DNA from 2 places in the Cohaesibacter gelatinilyticus genome. Region 2 is predicted to be linked to the other one. Evidence: predicted binding sites of a transcription regulator. Region 2 holds the regulator's gene; the other holds the start of a gene.

Region 1 (7,368 bases), 1.1 Mb from region 2:
CATCTTCCAGAACAGCTTTCGCACCTTTGCCGGTTTCTTCAGCAGGTTGATAAAGAAGAACAACCCGACCCTTTTGGGGACGTTGGGTTGCCAATCGCATGGCAAGGCCGGTGAGGATTGCCATATGGCCGTCATGGCCACAAAGATGGGCTTTCGTTTCAATTTCCGAGCGGTAATCAATGTCACTGATCTCATCAATAGGCAGAGCATCCAGCTCACAGCGAAATAGAAGACTTGGTCCTTCCACACCACTATCAAAACTGACTGCTATGCCGGTTCCGCCCAGCTTGGTTCCATCTGGCTCAGTCCAGGGTCCCAGATCCGTGACAATCTCATCTGCACCAAGAGGAGCCAGCATCTCCTGTACATGTTTCGCAGTCTCTACTTCCTCGCCAGATAGTTCCGGGCGGCGGTGAAGGGCGTGACGAAAAGCAACAAGGCTTGAGATTTGCTCATTGGAAAGCATACAGAGATCTCCGGGACGGTCCGATTGGATTGGAGAGAAAAGGTAAGGCCCTTTTTGTGCGATGCTCTGCCACCCATTGCAAGCCAAAAGACATTGACCTCTGGAAATTCTGTGTCTCCTATCCTAGATAAGGAATGACAAAGGACTTGCATTGCAGGTTTCCTCAACCAGAATTGCCATAGGACAAGATCGTGAGCCTGAAGAAAAAGCTGAAACAGTTTTTGCCGGAAAAATATCGCAAGGAACCAACCATTATCCCGGTGGTGCGTATGACCGGGCCGATCATGGTAGGAAGCCAAATGCGCCCGGGCCTTTCCATGGCATCCGTTGCAGGCCAATTGCACAAAGCCTTTTCCATCAAGGATGCGCCAGCTGTTGCCATTGCGATCAACAGCCCTGGTGGATCTCCTGTTCAGAGCCGGCTGATCTATGAACGTATCCGTCAGTTGGCTGAGGAAAAAGACAAGAAGGTAATATCCTTCTGTGAGGATGCTGCCGCTTCTGGTGGTTACATGCTTGCAATTGCAGGCGATGAGATCGTAGCAGATCCAAGTTCGATCGTTGGCTCGATTGGTGTCGTGTCTGGTGGCTTCGGTTTTGTCAATGCCATTGAGAAGCTGGGCGTTGAACGTCGCGTTTATACCGCTGGTACGCAAAAAGCCATGCTGGATCCGTTCAAGCCGGAGAACCCGGATCACACCAAACATCTCAATGCTCTTCTTGAGGATCTTTTCGAGACGTTCAAGGATTTGGTACGCAATCGTCGTGGTGACAAACTGACCAAGGAAGAGGACGAGCTTTTCACTGGAGCCTTTTGGACCGGAAAGAAAGGCAAGGAATACGGCCTTGTCGATGAATTGGGCGATATGAGTGGCTATCTCAAACAAAAATATGGTGAAGATACCAAGCTCAAACTTATTGCCTCTGGTGGCGGTCTCTTCTCGCGCTTTCGTATGCCCGGCATGATGATGGCAGCGCAAGGTGGCGATCCAATAGATCGTATTGCTGCTGGCCTGTCCGCTGATTCTATTCTGGCTAGTTTGGAAGAGCGCGCATTATGGTCTCGTCTGGGCCTCTAGAAAATTCCTTTTCAACCCCGCCAGCCATTCGTTTGGCGGGGCTTGATATAGCCCGTTTTTTAGCATTTGTCGGCATGGTGCTGGTAAATTTCAAAGTAGCCACAAATGCAAGCATGAGTGCTGAAACTCCGTCATGGTTGGCTTCAATGCATCCATTGCTGGAGGGAAGGGCTGCTGCTCTCTTTGTCCTGCTTGCCGGACTTGGTATAGGTTTCGGCGCCCAAAAAGCGTTCAACAAAGGCGTATCTGCGGCGGATATACGCAAAAAACAAGCTAAGCGCGGCCTCATCCTCTTTGCGTTTGGCTTGCTCAATCTCATCATTTTTGATGCTGATATCCTGCACTTCTATGGGATTTACTTCCTGTTGGCCTGCATCGCTCTCACAGGAAATCGCAAGTCACTTCTTACTCTTGCCTTTGTCATCATTCTCTTCTCACCTGCGCTGCATTTTGTTTTTGATTATGAAGCTGGTTGGGATTGGCAAACTCTTCAATATGAAGGCCTTTGGTCGCCTGACGGCTTTATCCGAAATACCTTTTATAACGGCTTCCACCCGGTGTTTCCCTGGATATCCTTCCTGTTGTTCGGAATGGCTCTGGCACAACTCAATCTGCAAAGCGCAACGGTGCGACTTCGGATAGCTGGTGCAGGGCTTGCGTTGATGTTTGCGGGTGCTCTGTTTGCTCAAATGGGACGAGATATCATTGCTTTGCCTGAGGTTGCTCAGGATCAGGAATTTGTTGAGCTAGTCCAGGCTCTGATGTCCTCCAGTCCTATTCCACCGTCTCCAATCTATATGATCTCCGCCTCAGGTGCCGCACTTGTTGTATTGGTGTTCTGTCTGTGGCTTGGTGATTGGTTCGGTCAGCGAGCTTGGATGAAGCCAATTCTGACGACAGGTCAGCAAGCACTGACGCTCTATATCGCTCATATCATTGTCGGAATGGTGATTATGGAAGCAATGGGGTGGATTGCGATGGCCGGATCTGAACCAGACCCTCCAACTCTTGAGCAAGTCTCGTTTTATTCAGGCTTCTTTCTCATTGGTTGCATGATCTATGCGGTGACATGGCATCACTATCTGGGTGCTGGGCCTCTTGAACGGCTTTTGAGAAAACTCAGCGCTTGAGGTCTTTTCCAGAGTGATTATTCATGACATAAGAAAGCTTCGGTTTCCTTGAGGAGCCATGAAGCTGTGTGATATCTACCCTTGAAAGGCATAAGACATGGTCACGAAATTGCTCGTTCTTGCTGCGGCATTGGCAGTCGTCTGGGCCTTTTTCAAACTGGGTAGCAAGCTCAAGGTTCAGTCAACAAAATTGCAGGCTGCACGGATTCGCGAAGAGCGTCGTCAGGAAGCGGAGTTTCAGAAAAGAGAAGCCGATATTATTGATCTGGAGGTCGATCCCGACTCCGGCTCTTTTGAGGAAAAGAAGTAGCGAAACTGCCAGGATATCGACTGCATTCAAATCAAATTATCCACCTGTTACCAACAGATCATCTCTGGTCTTAATTTTGTTCTTGAAATGTTCTGTAAAAATGGCATTTTGGAAAGAGAACAAAAAGAAAACAAACTATCAAGTTTGAATTGAGCAATTCTGAACGGTTGCTCACAAGAATGTGGGACAGAAAAATCATGGCATTGAACCAGCGGCAAACCGTAAATGCTCGGCCAGCAGCGCGTCCAGCAGCCAAGGCAACTGCATCCCTCAAAGATCCGCTTCTTGCCCGCTCGCTTAATGGCCGAACGCGCGGGCGTGGAACATTGACCAATCAATCTGGTCGGTTTGAGCCCTATGCCAAAGCTCCGGTGGATGATGGTTGGAACAATGAAGAGCAAGAAACAATTCTGAAGACCACTGTGCAGGAGGAGAAATCCAGAACCATAATCACCCGCAATGATAGCCCTGATCTGCCCTTTGATCGGTCTATCAATCCCTATCGTGGATGTGAACATGGCTGCACCTATTGTTTTGCCCGAACAACCCATGCCTATATGGGATTATCTGCCGGTCTGGATTTTGAGACAAAACTCTTTGCCAAACCTGATGCAGTGGAGCAGTTGAAAAGGGAGTTGTCGGCCCCAACCTACAAGCCTCGCCCGATTGCCATTGGAACCAATACCGATCCCTATCAGCCGATAGAGCGTAATTATCGTCTGATGCGTGGAATTTTGGAGGTTTTGCTGGAAACGGGCCATCCTGTCTCCATTGTCACCAAATCCAGCCTTATTCTGAGGGATTTGGATTTGCTGAAGCAATTGGCCGAGCGGGATTTGGTCAAAGTGGCAATTTCGGTCACGACCCTTGATCGCAAATTATGCGCTGTCATGGAGCCAAGGGCTGCTGCTCCTCAAAAGCGGCTTGAGGTAATCGGGCAATTATCCAGTGCAGGAATTCCTACCGCGGTTTTGATGGCTCCTATCATTCCTGCCCTGAATGATATTGAGCTGGAAGCCATACTGGAAGCCTGTTTTGAAGCCGGCGCCGTGGAGGCTAGTACCATTTTGCTACGTCTGCCGCGTGAGGTGGCTGATCTGTTTCAGGAATGGTTGTTGCACCATTTCCCGGATCGTTATCGCCATGTGACCAACGTTCTTCGCTCCATGCACGGTGGGCGCCTGTATGATTCCACTCCTGGTAAGCGCATGAAAGGGCAGGGGCCTTACGCCGATATGATCCAGAAACGGCTTGAAGTGGCCATCAGGCGTTTGGGGCTATCCAAAAGAAAACTACGTCTTAGCACCGATCATTTCATTGCCCCTCAATCACAGGAGCAACAGCTAAGTTTGTTCTGATAATTCGATTTGAACCATTCATATCATTCTGAATTCCCAACTCCGTGCTCCATATGCAGCTTTTCATATGTGACGCCTCAACTCTGCCCTGTTCCGGTTGCCGCCGGAACAGGGCAGCTTTTTTTGACATGTGCGGGTCAAAGGTGAGAAAATTTGTCCATTTCATGCAGAGCTTTGTCGATAAGCTTGGCGTAGATCGGAGCGTGAACAGATCCCCCCTTTTCACTGACGCTCCGGCAAGCTAGGGTTAACGAAAGATTAAAAGCTTTGATTCGCCCCGGTTTTTACCCATGGCCACGGGTAGGGCGTCAGGCTATATCGGCATCGATGTTGATTGTGTCGCCCAAACTGGCGGATTGTCTGGTGGGCGCAGATATCGATTAAAGGGCGGAGAAAGTTATGCAGCGTCTGGGTGCACTATTCATTGCCATCTGTATGGTGGTGATTTCTGCCTCAGTTGGAGTGATCCTGAATTATAAATTCGGGCTGACTATTCTCGAAGCTGCGCCTTTTGCTGTGGGTGTGCTACTCACTTTGATGTTGGTTCATTATCAAATCAGCCGTGTGCGCGATCGCTTGATCATTGATGAGCAGATGGATGATCTGACGCGTCTCAAACTTTCTTTGACCAAAGATGTGCAAGATGTGCGCGAGCTGACCGAGCAGCTCGAACAAACTGTTGCGAGCAGAATGCGCGGTGAGATGGACCCCATACTTGCCGAACTGGATCTGATGGGAACCTTGGTCAAGCAACTGGCGGAAAGTTGTGCCGAGATTGATGAGCGAGTTGAGCTGAACGAAGAGCGTGCAAAGGTTTTGAAATCCAAGATGGATCAGGCCACAAAGACCATGGCTCAAATTCAGAAAAGTCTGAGTAATGGAGCATTGGCGACGCGGGAAAAGTTGCAGGCCACAAAGGTGGCCGTCGCTGACAAGGCCAAAGGAGACGAAGCTCAATCACAATCGGAGGTGACACCATCGGAGCCAAAGCCTGAGCCCATGGCAATTGATGACGAGCCACCGGCACTCAGTGAGGAAGAACAAAAAGCCTCCACGTTGGCTGCAAGCCGTGCCAAAGCGGAAGAAGCAGCAAAGGCATTGGAATCTATTGCCAATCTGCATCATGGCCAACATAAAAGCACCATTTCGGATGATGAAAAACAGGCCGTTCGCCGTGCACTTGCTATGGGTAAGATGGAATTGCATCTGCAGCCAATCGTAACCTTGCCAATGCGAAAGCCTGCCCTGTATGAAATGCTGGCCCGTTTGCTTGATGAACAAGGTGAGGTTATCACACCGGATGTTTTTCTGCCGGTCTGTAAAGAATTGAATTTTCTATCGCTTCTGGACCGCTTGGCGGTTAACAAGGCTTTCAGGATGCTGCGCAATCTGACAGATCGTGGTCATGGTATGCCATGTTTCTGTAATATTTCTCTTGAGAGCATGTCAGATCCGGATTTCTTTGCTCATCTACGTGAGTTATATGAGCAAAATACGGACCTGGTTGAAAATATCATTCTGGAATTCAACCTTGCGAGTTTCAATTCGTTCGGAGTTTTGGAACAGGAAACCATGCAATTGATGCAAAGCATGGGCTTTCGTTTCTCCGTTGATCAACTTACCAGCCTCAAAGCTGATTTTGATCAGATGGTTCGATCCGGCATCCGCTTTGCCAAGGTGGCTGCACCAATCCTGACCCATCGTGATGCAGGTCGTGGCATGGACATTCATCCTGCAGATTTCTCACGTGTCTTGTCACGCAAAGGGCTGGATCTGATTGTTACCCATGTTGAGACAGAGAGCGCTCTGGTTGGGTTGCTTGATTACAATATCAAACTGGCTCAAGGAAACCATTTTGCTCCGGCAAAACCGTTGCGCCCTGAAGAAACATCCATTCCGGCATCGGTGACGAATGCGGCAGCTCAGGCAGCTCGTAAAGGTAGAAATGGAGCAGCAGGGTTGGCCTCTCGCCAGATGAACGCGACAGGTCAAAATATACCTGCTCCCATCGTACATGGGGCAGGCGGTCGCATGAATGAACCTGCTCCCATGCCAGCAGCTCCGACGAGTGATCGAACTTTGGGACAAAACCCGCGTGTAGCCCAAGCTTTGAAGGCGATGTCGGCGCAGGATGGCGAAGCCAATCCAACTCGCGATCATTTCCGTAATGTGCTTGCGGAGGCGGCAGGTTTGATGGACCCACAAACAACACGTCCCGGCTCAGCGGAACGACAGGCAAGTGATACACCCGCTCAGGGGCAACCAAGACTGCAGCGGGTGATCCGTTAAGCACATTCTGATGACCGATATTTCCATCCTTTCGCGACAATATATCAGGCGATAAACAGAGCTTGCGCTTGACCTTGCCTCCCGCACACGTGACAAAGGAATGCATGCAATTGGAGCCAAGGCTGGCGCTGATTTATCGCATATCCGCCAACTTACAGATCATAGGAATATCCCAAATGTCTTCCCGTCTGACCGGCCTCTCTTCTATCGCTTCCAACTATAAGGGCGTGCTGTCCGATATTTGGGGAGTTGTTCACAATGGCGTCGCCCATAACAAGGAAGCTGTTCAAGCACTGGCGAAGTTCCGGGCGGATCATGGTCCAGTTATTCTGATCACCAATGCACCGCGTCCCAATGGCCCAATTCTGGAGCAGTTGGACAATCTGGGGGTGCCACGTGAGTGTTATGATGCTTTGGTTACCTCAGGAGATGTTAGTCGTGATGCAATCGAACGGATAGGGGGAAAAAGAGTTTATCATCTTGGACCCGAACGTGACATTTCTCTTTATGAAGGTTTAAGTGTTGAACTAGTAAAGCAATCTGACGCAGAGGTCATTTGCTGTACTGGGCTTTGGAACGACGCAACCGAAACGCCGGACGATTATGACGATATGCTCAAGGATTTTGCCAAGCGCAAATTACCATTCATCTGCGCCAATCCCGATCTGGTTGTCGATAAGGGTGGCAAGATGATTTATTGCGCAGGCGCCCTCGCGGAGCGATTTGCGGCCTATGG
Region 2 (7,368 bases):
CGCTCATATCCAGACGATGGATCATGCCGGTATCCAGATCGGAGACAAAGATCTGACGACTGACCGGATCATAAGCCACTTGCCCAAGGCCAGGGCCGGAATTTTTCACCCCATCCAGTTCAATATTGGCAAAGACCTCAATCTGGCCTGTGGTGCCATCAACACGATAAATGGTGCCAGGACCGCTCTCAGGATTGGAACCAAAGAGTGCATCCATGAAACGAGCGCCCTCCTGGCCAGAGAATAGACGATCTTCAACGCCATCACCATTCTCATCCCCTCCAACGATTGGAAGGCCATAAGCAGATGCCGCAGCAATAAAGAGGCTTGGATCTTTTGCATCATCCATGGCCAGACCAAATACCTGCCCAACATCCTTGGCCAGAATTTGATCATAAGGGCGACGTTTGATCTCCTGCGCAACCATCGCCGCCTCCATATTATCCAGACCCAAAAGCGTGACTGACGCACCATTTGGATCAATGAATCGCATTTCCGGCGACGCATTCACCTCTGGTGTCTCACCAGGAGCAACAAGTGGTAATCTTATATAAGAACCGGAAAAGCCCGATGTGGCTGCGCTAGCGCCTTTGAACAAACGCGCTTGAGGCCGAATGCTCGGTTCCAAAAGCGACGCGCCGCCAGCGGCAAAAATCTCATACCCCTCCCCATCTGTCTGCTGTTCCGCACCAGTCGCACCCGGGCTGGAAGGAGACGAGAGCTTGGGCAAGCGCCATTTCACCTCTTCCGAATGTGCAACAGGCGTCGCTAATACAGACAGACAAAATATCAGGGGCAGCGGAGCATGGCGCAAATGATGTTTCAAACCATTTCGAATATCCATGACTAAAATCTCCCAAAATATTTCAACATCTCTAGGACGGGCTATCCCCGCTTTTGGTTCTTATAAAATTTCAAATACCGAAGTTCGGCAATCTGATCAAAACAAGCGCAAGTAGGCAATTATGAAACAATTGCCACATACGAAGAGCGATAGGCTCTGCTTCGAAATAAATGATTGTAAAAAGAATAACCGAGTTCGCAGACTAATCGAAGATCAAATTTCTCCATTAGACCAATTTCGTCCTTTCAGGCGTTCAAAAACACCATTCACATATTCCGCAGTCTCAAGATTAGAGGCCCAAACACCGGACATATTAATCAGTCAGACACACGAACGAGTTCCCTTGATTGATAGATAAACAAGCAGTTTGCAGTAATAAGGCCAGTATGTGGAATTGTCTTCGATCTGTAGGTATAAAGGGTCAACTCCCCGGCTTCGGCCAGCTCTTTTCCGACCTCTGATTTAACACTATTCTCCACGCAACCGACCAAGTGGCCATACGGAAACTCTCATGGAAACAATAAGCAGCTATCTCCCCCTCCTTGCCTTCATGCTGGCAATAGGAGCCTTTGCCGGTGTTATTGCGGGCCTTTTGGGCGTAGGCGGAGGTATCGTGCTGGTTCCAGCCTTCTTCTATCTTTTCTCATCACTGGGATATGGTGGTGATCAAGTCATGCAGCTTTGCCTTGGTACATCGCTCGCCACAATCGTTGTGACATCCATCCGTTCGCTCCATTCCCATCACAAAAAAGGAGCGGTGGATTGGGATATCCTGAAGATCTGGTCCATCTTCATCTCAGTAGGTGCGATCATCGGTGGCTTCACCGCCTCTGAACTTCGTTCAGACGTGTTGCAAGCTATTTTCGGCGGACTTGGTATCCTGGTCGGCCTCTATCTCGGCTTTGGTCGTCAGAGTTGGCAAATTGCCGAGCAGATGCCGACTGGCATCTTGCGCAGCATTCTCGCATCGATATTGGGTTTCCTGTCGGTGCTCATGGGCATTGGCGGAGGTAGCTTGGGAGTTCCACTCATGAGCTTGCATAATGTTGCCATTCACCGTGCTGTGGCAACCGCAGCGGGCTTCGGCCTTGCTATCTCAGTGCCCTCGCTTCCTGGTTTTATGATGGTCGATATCGCGCAGACGGTTCGACCTCCTTTCACGATCGGTGCCATCAACCTGCCAGCCTTTTTCATCATCATCGCCATGACGCTGATCACCACTCCATATGGAGCAAAGTTGGCTCATGCGTTGGATCCCAAACCGCTCAAACGGGTCTTTGCGGTTTTCCTGATAATCGTTGCCATGAACATGCTCCGCAAAGCCGTCGGCTTTTAAAAATACGATGGGTTTAAGCGATAATGGGCAGCTCCTCTTTTGGCCGCAAGGCGAAAGAACTTGCGGAACACAGCAAGAACAGCTATATTTTGTTCGTGATTTGTGCCAAGTGAGTCTCTAAGGGAATACAGCTCAGTGATTGTTTGTTGGAAACGAATATTCACGACCTAAATATTCTCGAAGTTTCGACGCACCTTGGCCAGTGTGTGATGTCTTGGGTTTTGACCAGTGAATGATGTTTCATCAATGAAAACTCGTGATATATGGTGCAATATTATTGGGAGAGGAAAATGCTGACTCGAAAGCAACATGAATTGCTCATGTTCATTCATGAACGGATAAAGGAATCCGGCGTTCCTCCATCATTTGATGAGATGAAAGATGCGCTGGATCTACGTTCGAAATCCGGTATTCATCGATTGATCACCGCGCTGGAAGAACGTGGCTTTATTCGCCGTCTACCAAATCGTGCCCGTGCTTTGGAAGTTTTGAAGCTCCCAGAGGCCAATTCTCCCAGCCTTGCCAAAACCACAAAGGGTTTCTCACCCAGCGTTGTTGAAGGAGGGCTTGGAAAGCTGCGTACTCCGGCACCAGAATCCAGTGCTCCCTCCAATGATGAAAATACATCAGGTGTTGCCGTTCCTGTCATGGGTCGTATCGCTGCCGGGGTTCCGATTTCGGCCATCCAAAACCAGTCTCATACAATTTCTGTCCCGGTTGAAATGCTTCGTGGTGGCGAACATTTTGCACTGGAAGTGCGCGGAGATTCCATGATTGAAGCTGGTATTCTGGATGGTGATACGGTTGTCATCAAAAAATCCGATGATGCTTCCTCAGGAGAGATCGTCGTCGCACTCGTAGATGAAGAAGAAGCAACCTTGAAACGGATTCGGAAGAAGGGAGCCTCCATTGCTCTGGAAGCCGCCAACCCTGCCTATGAGACACGTATTTTTGGTCCAGATCGGGTACGCGTACAAGGTAAACTGGTTGGCTTGATGCGTCAGTATTAAGGTCTATAGATCTTTTGAGGATTTGCCTCTCAATCCTGCGTGGTTTGTTTCCTCCCAATACAGATCACGCAGTTTTAGGTATGATTGACATCAAAAAACTCGAAACATTTTGTTCAGCTATCTGACAGAAGCCATTCCTTATGTAGCGACACCTAATCATTCTCAGATATTGTTGTTTTCTGCCAAGGTCGACCAGCATAAGGCTGAGAAGACTTTATTTTCAACTTAGAAACAGTTCCGGAAGGCAAATGCCAGACTTGTTTCAGATCGGGATCTGGCCAAACCAGCCAGTTTGCCGACAAATTTCCAGCTCGATGGACGACTGGCTGGTCGTTCTTGACCATATTCGGAGCGCTTGAGTAACTGACAAGCTTCTCCTTCCGCTCCAACTCTCCTGAATACCTTGCTGCGCGGTCACTTGCATCACTTCGAGGCAGCCAGAGAAAATGGCTGCCGTGTTGCTTGAGGCGATATTTGTCAACAACCAAAAGCGGTCGGCTACAGCTTTCCGGCACCTGCAGAGCTGAGATCACGATATCTGAAACAGCACATTCTTCGGCAAATGCCCGCATGGTCTTTATCAGTGAAACGCTCCAAACTTCTCTTTTCGGCTCGGCAGCCCATTGCAGCCCATTAGAAGAAACATTGAGACGGCATGCATCTCCATCGCATCGCACCTCTCCTGATGCGTCGCCGATCGCCGGTGAATTCTGATTGCGAGTAGCGATGGATGGCAAGGCCCGAGTGTCTCCATCTGCCTTCAATAAAGCTTGTGCCAGAAAACGGTCCTCCTTGATACCAGCAAAAACCCAATGCCCCTTGCCATCACGTACTGCTATTGATCTTCCATTTTCAGCAATCCAGATATCAGGTTGCATTTGTAATTGATTGAATACCAACAGCCCTGCCCCAGCAATAAGCGACGCCCCAACTGCCAATCGGTTGGGATGAATTGCGATAGACGTCAATATTACGGCACTTGCCAATGCCAATCCCGCTGGCCCAGCTACCAACAATGCAATCTGCGGAGATATATCAACAACCCATTGGGCAACATATATGATTTGCTCCAGTCCCCATTCCATCACAGCCAATGACCATTGCTGTAATCCAACTGGAATCAACAGTGCGGAAATCAAAGCAGAAGGCATCACAATCAAGCTTAAAATCGGCATCGCCATTAGGTTGGCTATCAATCCCATAGGTGCCATTTGATGGAAAAAAGCAATTGAAAACGGTGTGGTGGCTAAACCCGCCAATAATGCAGTGATGCAAAGCCCCGCAAACCAACGCACAATCTGCATGACACCACGATGGATCACGCTGCCTTGGCGTTCTATCTGGCGATTGAAATCATCCCGAACATTTCCTGCAAACCTTCCACCCCAAGCTCTCCATTTCGTCATTCCTTCCAAAGACCGATAGCCTGCTATAAGTGCTACAGTAGCACCAAATGACATTTGCAGGCCTGGCTCGACAATTGAAAACGGTTGAAACAGAACAAGAATAATCAAGGCTAGAGCCACATTATGCATCGTCAGTGCTGGGCGCCCAGCCAAAATAGCACCTAGAAAAATGACCATCATCACATAGGCTCGAATGGTTGCCACGCCATGTCCCGACAGAACCAAATAACAAGTTGCAGCCAGCAGAGCAGCCCAAGCAGCCAATTTCTTAATATCGTAACGCAAAACCAACGGTTCAATAAAGCTACCAGCCAAACGAACCCCACCAAAGATCGTCAGGGTCACAAGAGCCATATGCAGTCCGGATATTGCAAGAATATGAGCAAGCCCAGAGAGGCGTAGAGCATCTTTGGTCTCAACGGTCAGGTAATCACGTTTCCCGACAACCAATGCAGATGCAAGACCAGCAGGCCCTACCTCCATATGGGCAAACAAATAGCTCGCCATATTGGACCGCACTTGCTCAATCCTCATCCATACATCCAGCCACAGTGAGATGTTGGTGGCCCCAGCTCCATCAGCAAGCAGTTTCACCCTTCGACCCAAATAACCTTGTCCGCCAATCTGTCTTGCCCAAAGGTAACGTCCATAATCAAAACTACCCGGAAAAGCTTGTCTTTGTAGGGGGATAAGTCTTGCCCATGCTTCAATTCGATCACCTGCTTGAAACTTCGGTTCTTTCGCACGACGGATCAACAACAACTTTCTGGGAGTATTTGAAATTGCCAGACCTTCAATATTCTCTATGGCTATTGTCCATCTCTCATCTGCGGAACGATATTCGATCTGCTCAAGTCTTCCGATAAACGTGGTAGACATAGAAGAGGTCAGAATGGGCGTGCCTCCAAATTGCCCATGCAAACAGGCAGCACTTAGTCCAAACAAGAAAGAGGCAAAAAGTACCGGAACAGTAAAGCTCTTTCCTCTTTTTGCAGCACGAAAGGCAATACCACCAAACATCAAACACATTAGCAAAAGTAGCCACCAAACAGGTTCATCCGGCAAATAAATGTAGGTTGCCGCTCCCAGCGCCAATAAGAATGCGGACCACAACAACATGGCATTGTTGAAATCACAATCCCGACGCCATTGATCTTGAACCTGAAACCAGAAGCGCTCAGACCAAAAACGAAAGCGCCGCCCTTTATCAGGGGGCAAAAAGCCGGAATAAGCATTATCAGAAAATTCGGAGACCTTACCATCCCGATGCATCCCGCCACCCAGCTCTGAGGCTGGTGCAGCGAAATCTTCCCCTTTTACACCTTTTTCCGTTGCTCTATGGCGCATGAGGTCTTTCACCTGCCTAGGAAGCTGTGCTAGATGCTTAGCAAATCATGGCAATGGCTCCACCAAATGGTGGTTAACATGGCCAATACCCATCCTATCCCACAACGACAGGTAACTGATAGCATTATGTGCGCACAGGTTGTAACACGCTTTGCCCCTTCCCCGACTGGATTTCTTCATATCGGTGGGGCTCGTACCGCTCTGTTCAACTGGCTTTATGCAAAAGCCAACAGCGGCAAGATGGTTTTGCGCATTGAAGATACCGACCGTGAACGGTCAACCGACGCAGCTATCGACGCTATTCTGGCTGGTATGGAATGGATGGGACTGGACTATGATGGCGAAGCCGTCTCCCAATATTCTCGCGTAGAACGCCACCGCGAAATCGTTGAACAGTTGCTGGCTGAGGGCAAGGCCTATCGTTGTTACTGCACTCCGGAAGAACTAGCCGAAATGCGCGAAACAGCTCGCGCTAACAAACTGCCCCCTCGCTATGATGGTCGTTGGCGAGATCGTGATCCTTCCGAGGCACCAGCAGGCGCCAAAGCCGCCATTCGCATCAAGGCACCATTGGAAGGTAAAACCACCATCAACGATCAGGTTCAGGGCACGGTCGTGATACCAAATAAGGATCTTGATGATATGATCATCATGCGATCTGATGGCAACCCAACCTACAACCTTGCAGTAGTTGTCGATGATCATGATATGGGTATCACTCATATCGTACGTGGTGATGACCACTTGACTAACGCAGCTCGCCAGACATTGGTGTATCAGGCAATGGACTGGGATGTTCCAACTATGGCGCATATTCCGCTGATCCATGGCCCAGATGGTGCGAAGCTCTCCAAACGCCATGGTGCTCTTGGCGTCGAAGCCTATCGTGATATGGGGTATTTGCCAGAAGCCATGCGCAACTATCTGGTTCGTCTTGGTTGGAGCCACGGGGATGATGAATTCTTCTCCACTCAGCAAATGATCGAATGGTTCGATCTGTCCGGCATCGGCAAGGCCGCCGCACGCTTTGACTTCAAGAAGCTGGAAAACCTGAATGGCCAGCATATGCGTAACACAGACGATTCCCAGCTTTATGACGCTCTAATCGACGTGCTTCCACATCTGGAAGACGGCAAGGATATGCTGAACCAACTGGATGATGGCAAAAAGAAGCAAATCATGCTTGCTATGTCAGGTGTTAAAGAACGAGCCAAAACTCTCCTTGATTTAAAAGCAGGTCTAGCATTCGTTTTCGATCAACGTCCACTCAATCTGGAAGAAAAGGCCGCAAAATTGCTAACCGACGATGCACGCGCCTTATTACGTGACATCATTCCAGTTTTCGAAGGTCTGACTGAATGGTCGCTCGACAGCACAGATGCCGCAGTTCGTGCATTTGCAGAAGAAAAAGAGCTTAAGCTCGGC

What was found. Region 2 encodes LexA, which represses DNA repair genes until DNA is damaged. Its sites were predicted from a motif close to TGTTCNNNNTGTGTTCNG; they were not measured.
Region 1: the regulator LexA is predicted to act here: its motif matches at 3,063-3,080, upstream of CRO57_RS01450 (PA0069 family radical SAM protein).

What each region holds. Positions count from the first base shown of each region.
Region 1 covers NZ_OBEL01000001.1:317,664-325,031, forward strand. Annotated here, with positions in the region: gene CRO57_RS01430 (amidohydrolase) at 1-466, opposite strand, end outside; gene CRO57_RS01435 (S49 family peptidase) at 664-1,545, shown strand; gene CRO57_RS01440 (DUF418 domain-containing protein) at 1,524-2,675, shown strand; gene CRO57_RS01445 (hypothetical protein) at 2,773-2,985, shown strand; gene CRO57_RS01450 (PA0069 family radical SAM protein) at 3,183-4,343, shown strand; gene CRO57_RS01455 (EAL domain-containing protein) at 4,743-6,632, shown strand; gene CRO57_RS01460 (TIGR01459 family HAD-type hydrolase) at 6,809-7,368, shown strand, end outside.
Region 2 covers NZ_OBEL01000001.1:1,449,108-1,456,475, forward strand. Annotated here, with positions in the region: gene CRO57_RS06475 (NHL repeat-containing protein) at 1-844, opposite strand, end outside; gene CRO57_RS06480 (sulfite exporter TauE/SafE family protein) at 1,356-2,180, shown strand; gene lexA (transcriptional repressor LexA) at 2,471-3,190, shown strand; gene CRO57_RS06490 (ComEC/Rec2 family competence protein) at 3,343-5,691, opposite strand; gene gltX (glutamate--tRNA ligase) at 6,070-7,368, shown strand, end outside.